Regions from separate parts of the Bacillus cereus group sp. N8 genome, predicted to be linked through region 3. Evidence: riboswitches for the same ligand, from Rfam matches in the RefSeq annotation. Region 3 holds a riboswitch; each other region holds the start of a gene.

Region 1 (3,156 bases), on a different contig from region 3:
ATTCTTCATATATTTCCATCCTTCCTAAATTTCCGTTTGATAAATGCTATACTTATATTTTCATGCAAACACCAATAATTTTAAATATAGATTTATAGGTAATTCAGTTCGTTCGCTTATGATATTATAGTTATAATTCGTGGTTTACTTTAGAAAACCAAACAAGGAGGCTACACAATGCAAAACGCTGTAAAACTGGATGAAATTGACCATAAAATAATGAACTTGTTGTATGAAAATGCGAGAATTTCCGTTTCAGAAATAGGACGAATTATATCCATGACGCAGCCTGCTGTAAAAGAGCGTATTAATAAACTTGAAGATCAAGGAGTTATAGCGGCTTACCGAACGAAATTTGAGCCTTCCAAAATTAATAAAAACATTCAAGCATTCATTATGTTTAAAACGAGCCAATGCTCTGATTTTATCCAATATTGTAATGCCGCTCCTGAAGTAACAGATTTATATCGAATTAGCGGCGAATTTAATTATATGATGAAGGTCATGAGCGATTCGATGGATTCTCTCGCTACATTTTTAGACTCTTTAATGCAATTTGGATTATCATCTCCTTTAATTGTATTAAAGAGTGAGTTTGAGGAGAAATTGTCGTTCTAATAAAGGGGTACGTAACAGTAAAAGTTTCTCTTTCTTGAGAAAAACCAACAAAATCAATGATTAGTAAATAAAAAAGAACATTGAAATATCAATGTTCTTTTTTATATCTCTACTTATTAATTAGATTGCTCTTCGAAAAGAGCACCTTAATCCCCTTATCCCTGATTCCTCTGCGCCTCTCTAAACTCCTCCTTCACCTTCTCTAACAGCCCTTCTTCTGTAATTAATCGATACGCTGTATTCGCTAGTGCTTTTGCAGATGTAACAAGTGCTTTGTCTCCTAATTCTGAACGTGCTGCTTCTCTAAATTCATTTGTATGCGCAATTAAGTCATCTGGACCGATTTTAATATATGGGTGAATTGTCGGTACAACTTGGCTTACGTTTCCTGCGTCGGTTGAACCGATGCCAAGTCTTTCTTTACGATTTACTTCTTCACCTTGTAATTCTAGTTCTTCAGCTACGATGTCGTTATATGTTTTTGTTACGAGTAGTTCATCGATTTCATTTTGGAATTGATGGATTTTTACTTTCGTACCTGTTGCTAACGCTGCTCCTTGTGCAATATTTTTCACTTTTTCTGTTACTTCTGCACATCTTTTTCGCGTTGCTGCGCGGATGAAGAACCTCGCTGCAGCGTAGTCAGGAATAATGTTAGGTGCTTTTCCACCCTCTGTAATGACGCCATGTATTCTCACGTCTGAGGGAAGTTGTTGGCGAAGTGCGTTAATACTGTTGTACAGCTGAATTACCGCATCTAATGCGTTAATCCCTTCTTCAGGTGAAGCTGCCGCGTGAGCTGTTTTTCCGTAAAAATGAAAATCAAGTGGATCAACTGCTAATGAAGGACTCGTCGTCGCTGTTTTTCCGCTCGGATGAATCATAAGCGCCGCATCGATATTTTTAAATAAACCAGCCTTTACATAACTCGATTTTGCGCTACCGTTTGGCCCGCCTTCTTCTGCTGGCGTTCCAAACACGACAACTTCTCCGCCGATTTCCTCAAGCGTTTCTGATAATGCAATTGCTGCCGCAACGCTAATTGTGCCAATTAAATTGTGACCACACGCATGACCAAGTCCTGGTAAAGCATCATACTCAGCTAAAAATGCGATAACTGGTCCTTGTTTCCCTGAACTTTTTCGTGCGATAAAACCTGTTTCATGTCCAGCAATATTGTGCTGTAACTGAAAACCTGCACTTCCTAGTAATAAACTTAACGTTCTTGATGCGTAAAATTCTTGGTTACCAATCTCCGGATTCGCATGAATATCATGACTTGTTTCTATGTACTTTTCCTTATTTCTTTCTATACTCTCTTCAATTGTTTTTCTTTGTGACGTTACTCCTGTCGCTCCCATTTTTCTTCCCCCTTTTATTTTCACGTAAAAAAGCCTCTTTCTAAAAGATAGAAAGAGGCTTCTGTATATACAGTCAAATGAGCTTCTTTCTTATCTTTCAAGTAAACTTGCTGGAATTGGCACAGTATTCATATAGAATCCGCTGCCGAGGTATCGTAGGGCCAGTCCCTCCACCTCTCGTGATAAGAATTTTCATAAAATTATATTAAATTATTTTTATTCTAAGTTTATTCCGAATAAAAGTCAAGGAATTCCTATCCGAATTTACCGAATATCCAAAAATCCTTTTAATACACCAATCGTTTCCGGCGCTTGTAGTCTTGCACATATATACGGGAATTCCGTGCTCCCTTCAAACATCATTTGAGATGTGAGTGGTGCCCCTGCCCAAAAGATTTCATCATCAATTACTAGGAACGGGAACGCTTTATTTTGTCTTTGTAACTTTACATTTTTTAATGGAACTGGTCCATCACTATAAACTGTTACTTGCGCATTTGTGCGCATTAACGCTTGCCATACTCGTTTATCCACTTGTTTTGTACTTGGAAGTGAAATGATAATTTCTCGTTTTGCCACTAAAATATCTTTTAATAACCCTTTCGGCTCTTCAAGATTCATTTCCATAAACCAGCGTAAACGTTTCGAAATTTTTCGCTCCCACAATTGTCTTGATGTCGTGCGATCATACACATCACCGTGACGTTCTATATGTGCTGTTAATTGTGATAACGCTTGTTTTCTCGAAAGGTTTTTACGCATATAATGGCAATCCGATAATTGAATGAACTTCCCTCTCGCTCTCGTTACTGCTACATTGACGAGGCGATGGTTTTTATGATCAAAGAATAATACACCAGGACGTTCTTGCGGATAACTATCAACCGTATCAAAGATCATCATATCTCTTTCAGAACCTTGAAACTTATGAACTGTTGCCGCTAATACTGGTATGTTTTGATATTTCGTTCTCTGTAACATTTCTCTAATACAAGTTGATAAAAAGCGGGACTGTGCTCGGTACGGTGTAACTATACCAATTGATTGAACACCGTCTAACAGTCCAATTAACATCATTTGCATCGCCACTAAACCAGACATAATATTAAAACGCGAACCAGAAGCAGCGTCTTTTAAAGAAAATGCTCCCATTAAGCTCGTATCAAATAAAACACTC
Region 2 (3,156 bases), on a different contig from region 3:
AGAATAGAATCGGTCGTTTCCGGATCTAATGCGCTCGTTGCTTCATCACTTAATAAAACTTCAGGCTCATGAGATAGTGCACGAGCAATTGCTACACGTTGCTTTTGACCACCAGATAATTCGCTTGGATATGCATCTTTTCTATTAAAAAGATCAACAATACGTAAATACTTTTCTACCCTTTTTTCAATTTCATTTTTGGAGAGACCAGATAGACGTAAGGGTAGAGCGATGTTTTCATAAACGGTAACGGTTTTAAGTAAATTGAATCCTTGAAAAATCATGCCGATCTTTTGTCTTGCTTTTGCGAGTTCTTTTGTCGATAAGGTTGTTAAATCTTGTTCATTTACAATGATATTTCCTGTCGTTGGTTTTTCTAATAAATTTACACAACGAATTAATGTACTTTTGCCAGCGCCACTATATCCGATGATTCCAAATACTTCGCCCTTTTTTACTTTAAGGGAAGTTGATTTAAGAGCCTCAACATTCCCTTTTTTTGTTGTAAATACTTTGGAGACGTTTTTTAATTCAATCATTATAGTCAGCTCCTACCAAGACGGTAAAACAGAACCATCGAATTTTTTCTCAATGAAATCTTTTACTTCTTTAGATTGATAAGCTTTCTTTAATTTATTAACAACAGCATCATCTTTATTTTCAGTACGAACAACGACCCAGTTCACATATGGTGAATCTTTTCCTTCGCGGAAAATAGAATCTTTCGCGGGGCTTAATTTTGCACCTAATGCAAAGTTTGTATTAATTGCAGCTGCCTTTACTTCACTTAGCTGCGTTGGTAATTGAGATGCCTCTAATTCAACAATCTTTAAATTTTTCGGATTTTCAATTACATCTTTTGCAGTCGCTTTTTCTGTAGCTTTTGGATCAACTTTTAAAACTCCTGCTTTTTCAAATAGCTTTAAAGCACGAAGCTCATTTGTTGGATCATTTGGGACAGCGATTGCATCGCCCTCTTTTAATTCTTTTACATCTTTTAAACTTTTAGAATATACACCCATAGGGAATGTTACTGTTGAAAATACTTCAGTTAATTTCATGTTGCGTTCGGCTTTAAATACATCTAAATAAGATTTAGTTTGATAGCTATTTACATCGAGGCTTTTTTCATCTAAAGATACGTTTGGCGCTACATAATCATTAAATACCTTTACATCAATTTCGAGACCATCTTTTGCTGCAACTTCTTTCACCTTTTCAAAAATTTGTTCATGCGGTCCACCTGTTACACCAACGGTAATCTTTTTCTCATCTAATGCTTTTACCTCTTTATCAGAATTAGCACCACATGCACCTAACAATAATACAGCTCCACTTACAATACTTAATAATACCTTTTTCATCTATAATTCCCCCTTAATATACGTTCCAAAATAAAAAGCACCTCTCAAAAATAAGAGAGGTGCCGAATAGACGAAATAGGTTCCTCTCTTATCTTCCAAAACGAAAATCGTTCTGCAGGAATTAGCACCTTAGCTTATACGTTATAAGCTCGGTTGCCGGGCATCATCGGGCCAGTCCCTCCGCCACTCTTGATAAGAGTATGTGTATGTAGTTTTTAAATATGGTACTAATAGTAAATCTTACAAAAAGAATTGTCAATGTTATTTTCTGAATATATTTTATTTTAAGGTAATGGAAACATTTCCTTTTTTATGTCCGGTCTCTACGTACGTATGAGCTTTTGAAATTTCTTCTAACGGGTAAGTTTTATCGATAACGGGCTTTAATTTTTCTTCTTCCGTTAGCATTTTTAGTAGAAGCATATCTTCTTTGCTTACTTTTGCCATCGTTCCATTGACTGACACGTATTTACCGTTAGCTGTTAATGCTTTCTTACAATAGGATTTTTTAATTTTTCCAACTGCATCAAATATAATATCGTAGCGTTCATCTCGCTTTGTAAAATCTTCTTTAGTATAATCAATTACTTTATCAGCCCCTAAAGATTGCACTAGTTCAAAATTTGAATTGCTACAAACAGCCGTAACGGTTGCGCCGAAATATTTAGCGAGTTGTACGGCAGCTGTTCCCACGGATCCAGATGCGCCGTATATGAGCACTTGTTGCCCTCTTTTTATACGGGCCTTTCTTAGGAAGTGTAATGCCGAAGTTCCGCCAAAGGGAATAACTGCGGCTTCTTCATACATCACATTGGTAGGTTTCAATGCTATTAATCCACTTTCATGTACACATGTATATTCTGCATAACCACCAACATTAAGCTCTGTTAATGCAAAAACTTGGTCTCCTTTTTTAAATAGAGTTACATCCGTTCCTGCTTCTTCGATTTCACCGGATAATTCTACGCCGAGTATAGGTTTTCTAGGTTTGCTGAAACCTAATATAATTCGCATAGGAATCCAAAATAATAGGGGGCTAGAAAAGCTCCGCATTCTACAATCTCCAGTTGTTACACTTGTTGCATGAATCTTAACTAATACTTCATTCTTTTTAGGAGTAGGTTTCTTTACATTTTGAAGCTTGAGAACGTTAGGTGGCCCGTATTTTGTGCAAATAATTGCTTTCATAGCAACCTCCTGAATAAAGTTATTTTCCTCTACATCATATTTAAATTTTTTTAAAATCATGCTTATGGTTTCATTTCATAATAAGTAAAAGAAGGATAGTTCTTTTTTACAGTGTAGTATTTTCCTTTTAAGAAAGTAGGTACAATAAGAATAGAGAGAAGTACTAGTGAGATTAGAATTTCAAACGAGGAGAGTGCCATTTGAAAAAAAGAAAAATAGCGGTTGTAATTGTAGCATATACAGTGTTGCTCGCGACTTCTATATATACATACAAAGAGCAACTGGACCATCCTATTATGAGTGATGTAGGAAAGTTGCTTCCAACGAAAATTAAACGTGTTGAAAATGCTGAGGATGAAAGTTCATTAAAACAGTTAGTGCAAGATGCAAATGTTTCTGGAGAGAAGATTTCTATTGCAGGTATGCAACATAGCCAAGGCGGGCAGACGTATTATCCGAACGGTACAATGCTTGATATGAAAGGGTATAATGAAATATTAGAATTCGATCCGGAGAAGAAGAGGATTAGGGTACAAAGTGGTGTCACATGGAGTGACATTCAAAAGAAAATCAATCCATATGGTCTTGCAGTTCAAGTGATGCA
Region 3 (3,156 bases):
TAAGAAATAATGTTGGGGGAAAAGGAGAGAGTATATTGTTCCGAAAAGTAAAGGGTATATTAGTTGGGGTACTATGCGTAGCTGTAGTAAGTGGTTGTGGCGCAAAAGTAAGTGATGTGGCATTAGTGAGTGATATTGGTGGGAACGTTGTAGAGGCTAAGGCTGATGTACAGGATTCAATTAGCTTGGTTGATGCGCGTACTGGTACTGAAGTAAAAAAATTAGATTTATCAAGTTTAGGTTATTTTGAAGATGAAGCGAAATTCAAAAAATCGGTAACGAAGGTTGCAAGTGAAGTTGGGAAAAGCGTTGACAAAAAGATGGTTCCTTCACGTATAGCTCCTGATGGAAGTTGGCAAGAAGGAAAACCTTCTTATGAATTAATGGAAAAAGAATTAGTAGATAAATTATTAAACGTAGGTATGTGGGATTCTTCATATCAATTACCTATTGTTGAGAAAAAGCCTATCGCAACATTAAGTGATGCGCAAGGAAGTGGCACGGTAATTGGTAGATATGAAACGAATTTAGGTGGATCAGCAGGTGGCCGTATTGAGAATATTCGTTTGTCGGCAGCGAGCATAAATGGAGTTGTATTAGCAAAAGGAGACAGTTTCTCTTTCAATGCATTAATCGGTGATACAACGCCAGATAAAGGATATCAATTAGGTAAAGAAATTGTAGATGGTAAATTAGTAGATGGTTATGGTGGTGGCGTTTGTCAAACATCATCAACTCTATACAATGCAGCAGATCAAGCTGGTTTGAAAATGGTAGAGAGAACTACACATTCTAAAACAGTAGGTTATGTCCCGCAGGGAAGAGATGCTACAATTGCGTATCCTTATTTAGATTTAGTGTTTGAAAACACGAATGATGCGCCTGTTAAGCTATATATGGGCATACAAGGCGGAAAGTTAGTTGCTGAAGTACATAAGATGAAATAAATATCATAAGTTATAAGAATAAAAGATTGGAAGCCGGTATTTCTAAGTTTGTTAGAAGTACCGGCTTTTTGTGTACGGTGTATAAAGAAGAGTAATTTTGATGGCATATTGTTTGTATGTACGAAATAAGTATAAATTTAATTCTTAGTTTTCCTATTGACATTGTTTTAATTTATCTGTATTCTTCATAATAACAACTTAATAAATGGAAAAATTTATTAGTTTTCTTATCAAGAGAGATGGAGGGACTGGCCCGATGAAATCTCAGCAACAGGCTATAAAAGTACTGTGCTAATTCCAGCAAACGAATGATGCGTTTGGAAGATGGGGGGAAATGGATTAACATTCAACTCTTCTTATATGTATAAGAAGAGCTTTTTGTTTAGAGAGGGGGGATAGAATGAAATTTGATGCAACGTATTTTTTAGAAAGTTTTCCGCAATTATTTAAGTATGTATACATAACTTTAGGGATTACTGTTGTTTCCATGATTATTTCTTTCTTTATAGGGATTGGCTTGGCAATCATAACAAAAAACAAACCGAAATTTTTATATCCAATTGCAAGGGTGTATATCTCTTTCTTTAGAGGAACACCGTTATTAGTTCAATTGTTTGTGTTGTATTTCGGATTGCCACAAATATTTCCGGCTTTTACAGTACTTACAGCTATGCAAGCAACCTTAATTGGTCTCAGTTTAAATAATGCTGCTTATTTGTCAGAGATAATTCGAGGTTCATTAAATGCTGTTGAATCAGGGCAAATGGATGCTTGTTTATCAGTAGGGATGACAAAAGCACAAGCCATGCGGCAAATTATCTTTCCGCAGGCTATTCGTGTAGCAGTGCCGTCACTTGGAAATAATTTTGTTGGATTGTTAAAAGAATCTTCGTTATCTTTTGCGCTTGGGGTGGCTGAAATTTTAGCACAAGCGAAAATGTTAGCTGCTCAATCGTATCGTTATATGGAAAGTTATTTAGCGGTAGCGATTGTGTATTGGATTATTACAATTGCAATTAGCTGGGGGCAGAAAAAATTAGAAAAGAAACTTGATGCGCCGTATTTATAACAGAAATGAGGTGAAGTATGTGATTGAGATAAGTGATTTGTATAAATCCTACAAACTTAATGAAGTGTTAAAGGGAATTTCACTTACTGTGAAAAAAGGGGAAGTGGTAGTAATTATTGGACCTTCTGGTTCAGGGAAATCGACCCTATTGAGATGTTTGAATTTATTAGAACAACCGAATGATGGAAGTATTAGAATTGAAGATTTAGAGATTCATGTGAAGAAAATTTATAAAAAAGAAATAATACAATTACGGCAAAAAACAGCTATGGTTTTTCAAAACTATAATTTATTCAAAAATAAAACAGCACTGCAAAATATTACAACGCCATTAACGGTTGTACAGAAAAAAAGTGAAGAAGAGGCAAAGAGAATAGCGAGAGAAATATTAAAACAAGTAGGATTAGCTGATAAAGAAGATTTTTATCCAACGATGTTATCAGGGGGGCAACAGCAAAGGGTAGGGATTGCTAGAGCAATGGCTTTAAATCCCGTTGTATTATTGTTTGATGAACCGACTTCTGCGCTTGATCCAGAATTAGTTAATGAGGTACTGCAAGTTATTAAAGACTTGGCAAGACAGCATATAACGATGGTTATTGTTACACATGAAATGAATTTTGCAAAAGAGGTGGCGGATCGCATTATATTTATGGCGGATGGAATTATCGTAGAGCAGGGAACGCCAAAAGAGATTTTTAGAAACCCACAAAATGAACGTACGAAAAAGTTTTTACGACAATTAAATGCATCTGAAGAAGGAAATCATTTCGTTATTTAGGAGGAAGAGTTATGAGGAAATCGTCATTATTACTAACGATAGCATTAACACTATCAGTTAGAGCTTTGTCTGCATGTGGTTCAAACGTATCAAGTGAAAAAACGAATGAAAAAGTAGTGAAAGTTGGGACTTCTGCAGGTCGTAGTCCATTTATTTTTAAAGAGGGTGAGAAAGTAAAAGGTTTTGATGCTGAAATTATTGAAGCAGCTGCTAAAAAAGCTGGATATAAAGTAGAATGGAATGTTTCTGATTTTGAAGGATTATTTGGTTTATTAGATTCTGGTCGTATTGATACGATTGCAAATGAACTATCCGTTTCTCCGGAAAGAAAAAAGAAATATGATTTTTCAATCCCGTAT
Region 4 (3,156 bases), 230 kb from region 3:
CCACCATATCGGATATATGAAAAGAAGAGTATCCGCCGCTTTCACTAATTCTCTATATCGCTTCGTCTCTTCTTCATATAGTAAATCCCGTCTTTTTTTCTCTTCATTAAATACAAGCACTGGATCAAATTGTTCTTTATATAAATCAAGTAGCGTAACAGAATGATTTGTTTCCCCAAGTCCTTTTTGCACATGCTCTAAAATCGCTGCGTTAAAGCTTGAAGGACTAGGGTGAGCGTATATAATTAGTACGTTCACTACAAAGCAACTCCCCTCTACAGTTAAATCTTCCCTTTCTTTAACATCGTCTCTACGATTTGGACATTTTTTGAACTTTGTAACAAACGATTTAGTACTGTTAGTAATTCTTCTTTTTCTAAACCTTTCAGTTGTTCTTTAACTGTACTCTCACCAGCATCTTGAATATCATACACAACTGCCGCCATATGCTTACAATAATTTTCATTCGGACACTCGCAGCTGCTTTTTGTAAAATCAGTAAGGTCAATAATTACTTCATAGTTTCCTGCATTTCCAGTAACGAAAGCAAATACTTTCTTGTCTTGTATTTCAACATCTTCTACATGTCCCTCTTCATAATATTCATAACCTTTATCTATAATGTACTTTGGAATCCATTTCGTTATATCTTTTAATAAGTAAGCGTACATCCTATCACCTCTTCCTTTAATTCCCTTTTGACTTCAAAAACCCCACATGTTATTCTAATTACTGTCAAGTAGCGAGTCTACGTGACAAAACGACTGACACCTATTCGGCGAAGGTGTCTCTTTTATTTGCAGCCGATAATGAAGTGCCTCTTTCAGGCACATTCAATCTTTGACACTACACACTCAACACCATTCCCTTGTATCAGGCTGCTTTAGCAGTCTTTTACACTACATACTTCAAAAAAAAAGAGAGCCTAGCTCCCTTTTCCCGCTTTATAAAATACCCCTTTTTCAGCATAGCGATATTCATCATCAGCTAAAGTAATTTTCCCATCCAGTTTGAGTTCATCTAATAGTCTTGATAAATAAAATTGATGTAACATTTTTTTCGTGAATTTTCCTTCATGATGCGAAACGATATGTTCTTGAATATCTAACAATGATATTGGCTTATCTTGCTCTATCATATATTCATAAACTGTACTACGCAGTTTTACGTATTTTTCGAGTGTCACAGTACTTCGCAACCCCTTTCTTCTTATTATATGTTTTCGTAATCGGTTTTTTTGCAACAAAAAAACCTCTCCGATAAGAAGAAGTTACGTATATCTTCGTCTTATCTCCCAGAACAAAAATGTTCTGCTGGAATTAGCACCTGCATCGCGGTTGCTGGGTTTCATCGGGCCAGTCCCTCCACCTCTCTGGATAAGAAAATATTCACTTTATAATAAACTATACGTAATTTCATTTTAATTGTCAAATAAATATAACAAATTATATTTTTCTCCTCAGTGTTCATACTACATGTATATGAGTAAAAAAGGAGGACTATGAAATGTATCAAAACGCCCGCGGATATGTACAAGATTCTTTTCAATCATTAAAAGAAGCAAAACATTGTTTAGAAGAAGCACTACAAACAGTTGAAAAAGATTTTAATCGCGCACGTATTGAACAATCCCTTTACGCCGTAGAGCAAGCATTGCAAAGATGTGATTATACCGTTCACATTTTAGAAAAAGATTGAAAACTTCCCATCAATAGATGGGAAGTTTTTTCAAATGGCATACTTCATTATTATTGCCGTTATGATTAAAAAATATACAGAATTAACAATTTCTAAAACCCCTACTTTTAATATAGAAATTTTTTTACCATACAATATAATTGCTCGAATGACACTTGGTACGAATATAAGAGAACACCATGGATTGATAGCAAATACAATTACCGTCAATACAATATGATACCCCCAAGATATGAGACGATACTTCGGATTATTTTTCTCACGAATCATTGTTTTCACATAAAACGTACTTCCTAAAAAATACAAAAATGAAATAAGCGCAATGAATACTGCGGTTTTATCGATTTGCTTCATTGAAAAATAATAACTTATTAAACCACCTATACAAAACACTATAATCGCACAAATATCATTTAGTAATGCTCGTTCATTTTTTTGACGAGCGTAATACATATTTACAATAAACAATGGAATCATTAATACTGCGAATAAAAGAATTCGCCATTCATATAATAAAGAAATCATCCCAAATACGAATGCAATGATAGAATAAACAATTGTAGCGTGTAGAAACTCTTTGTTTCGTCTTTTCCTTATGTACATAAGAAATGGATACGTAGCTAAATAGATAAAGAACCACGCTAAAAACAGTGGGATATGATAGAAAGTAGGGTTCCCAAGTATGACACTTAATAGAAATGGTATAACAAGCATAGCCCATGCACCATGTTGCTTCGGAATAACTAACTTCATTAACTATACACCTCCTCTTTGAAAATAATTCTCACCTAATATTATACAAATATTTTTATATAATAGCCGACTTATATTGGATCTATTTTTTGACAATAAAAAAATGCTCCTTACAATATGTAAGAAGCATGAAAGAGGCAAACGAATATGTAAGTCGCGACCCTACCTTATATGAGTATGCTTTTCTATGTCACGTTATGCTCATCTAATATACCGTATTTCTTTTTAAATCTTGTGAGGATCGTAATCCATGACGTACTAAATAACAGCAGGAAAATAACATTCGATATCGCGTGACTAAGATCGAAAGAAAAACTTGCGACATAGTAAGCAATAACTGTTTCCCAAGTTGCTTCCTGTATAAAACCGAGAAGACCCCAGAAATTCATAATCCAGCCAAATAAAAATCCAACGACGAATCCGTACAACAGTCTCCCCCACAGTTTTTTCATCAAAAATGTATTTCGGAGTAATCCCGCTATAAATCCGATCATACCCCAAGAGAACATTTGCCACGGCGTCCACGGACCTTGTCCTAAAAAAATATTAGATACAATGGCCGCCGTTGCCCCGATCATAAAGCCAGTTTCACTTCCAAAAACAATTGCAGAAACGATAATGACAAAGGAAGTCGGTTGTACACTCGGTAATATCGAAAATGGTACCCGGCTAACTGCTGCAATCGCCGCTAACACAGCAACGATA

The links. A riboswitch is a leader RNA that binds a small molecule or an ion and turns the genes downstream of it on or off. The one in region 3 is predicted to bind S-adenosylmethionine.
Region 1: linked by a shared signal. The riboswitch ahead of JDS80_RS19065 (M20 family metallopeptidase) and the one ahead of JDS80_RS07630 (amino acid ABC transporter permease) in region 3 are both predicted to bind S-adenosylmethionine.
Region 2: linked by a shared signal. The riboswitch ahead of JDS80_RS26485 (MetQ/NlpA family ABC transporter substrate-binding protein) and the one ahead of JDS80_RS07630 (amino acid ABC transporter permease) in region 3 are both predicted to bind S-adenosylmethionine.
Region 4: linked by a shared signal. The riboswitch ahead of JDS80_RS06360 (hypothetical protein) and the one ahead of JDS80_RS07630 (amino acid ABC transporter permease) in region 3 are both predicted to bind S-adenosylmethionine.

The regions. Positions count from the first base shown of each region.
Region 1 covers NZ_JAEHBK010000013.1:113,285-116,440, reverse strand. Annotated here, with positions in the region: gene JDS80_RS19075 (SDR family oxidoreductase) at 1-9, opposite strand, end outside; gene JDS80_RS19070 (Lrp/AsnC family transcriptional regulator) at 178-618, shown strand; gene JDS80_RS19065 (M20 family metallopeptidase) at 774-1,979, opposite strand; SAM riboswitch class I at 2,067-2,168, opposite strand; gene JDS80_RS19060 (AAA domain-containing protein) at 2,244-3,156, opposite strand, start outside.
Region 2 covers NZ_JAEHBK010000035.1:17,740-20,895, forward strand. Annotated here, with positions in the region: gene JDS80_RS26480 (methionine ABC transporter ATP-binding protein) at 1-539, opposite strand, end outside; gene JDS80_RS26485 (MetQ/NlpA family ABC transporter substrate-binding protein) at 552-1,364, opposite strand; SAM riboswitch class I at 1,450-1,563, opposite strand; gene JDS80_RS26490 (NAD(P)-dependent alcohol dehydrogenase) at 1,644-2,552, opposite strand; gene JDS80_RS26495 (FAD-binding oxidoreductase) at 2,753-3,156, shown strand, end outside.
Region 3 covers NZ_JAEHBK010000003.1:241,255-244,410, reverse strand. Annotated here, with positions in the region: gene JDS80_RS07635 (VanW family protein) at 36-947, shown strand; SAM riboswitch class I at 1,172-1,278, shown strand; gene JDS80_RS07630 (amino acid ABC transporter permease) at 1,348-2,016, shown strand; gene JDS80_RS07625 (ATP-binding cassette domain-containing protein) at 2,036-2,797, shown strand; gene JDS80_RS07620 (amino acid ABC transporter substrate-binding protein) at 2,809-3,156, shown strand, end outside.
Region 4 covers NZ_JAEHBK010000003.1:8,772-11,927, forward strand. Annotated here, with positions in the region: gene JDS80_RS06350 (NAD(P)H-dependent oxidoreductase) at 1-258, opposite strand, end outside; gene JDS80_RS06355 (SWIM zinc finger family protein) at 282-671, opposite strand; gene JDS80_RS06360 (hypothetical protein) at 926-1,246, opposite strand; SAM riboswitch class I at 1,285-1,383, opposite strand; gene JDS80_RS06365 (hypothetical protein) at 1,507-1,698, shown strand; gene JDS80_RS06370 (YwiC-like family protein) at 1,729-2,451, opposite strand; gene JDS80_RS06375 (ECF transporter S component) at 2,637-3,156, opposite strand, start outside.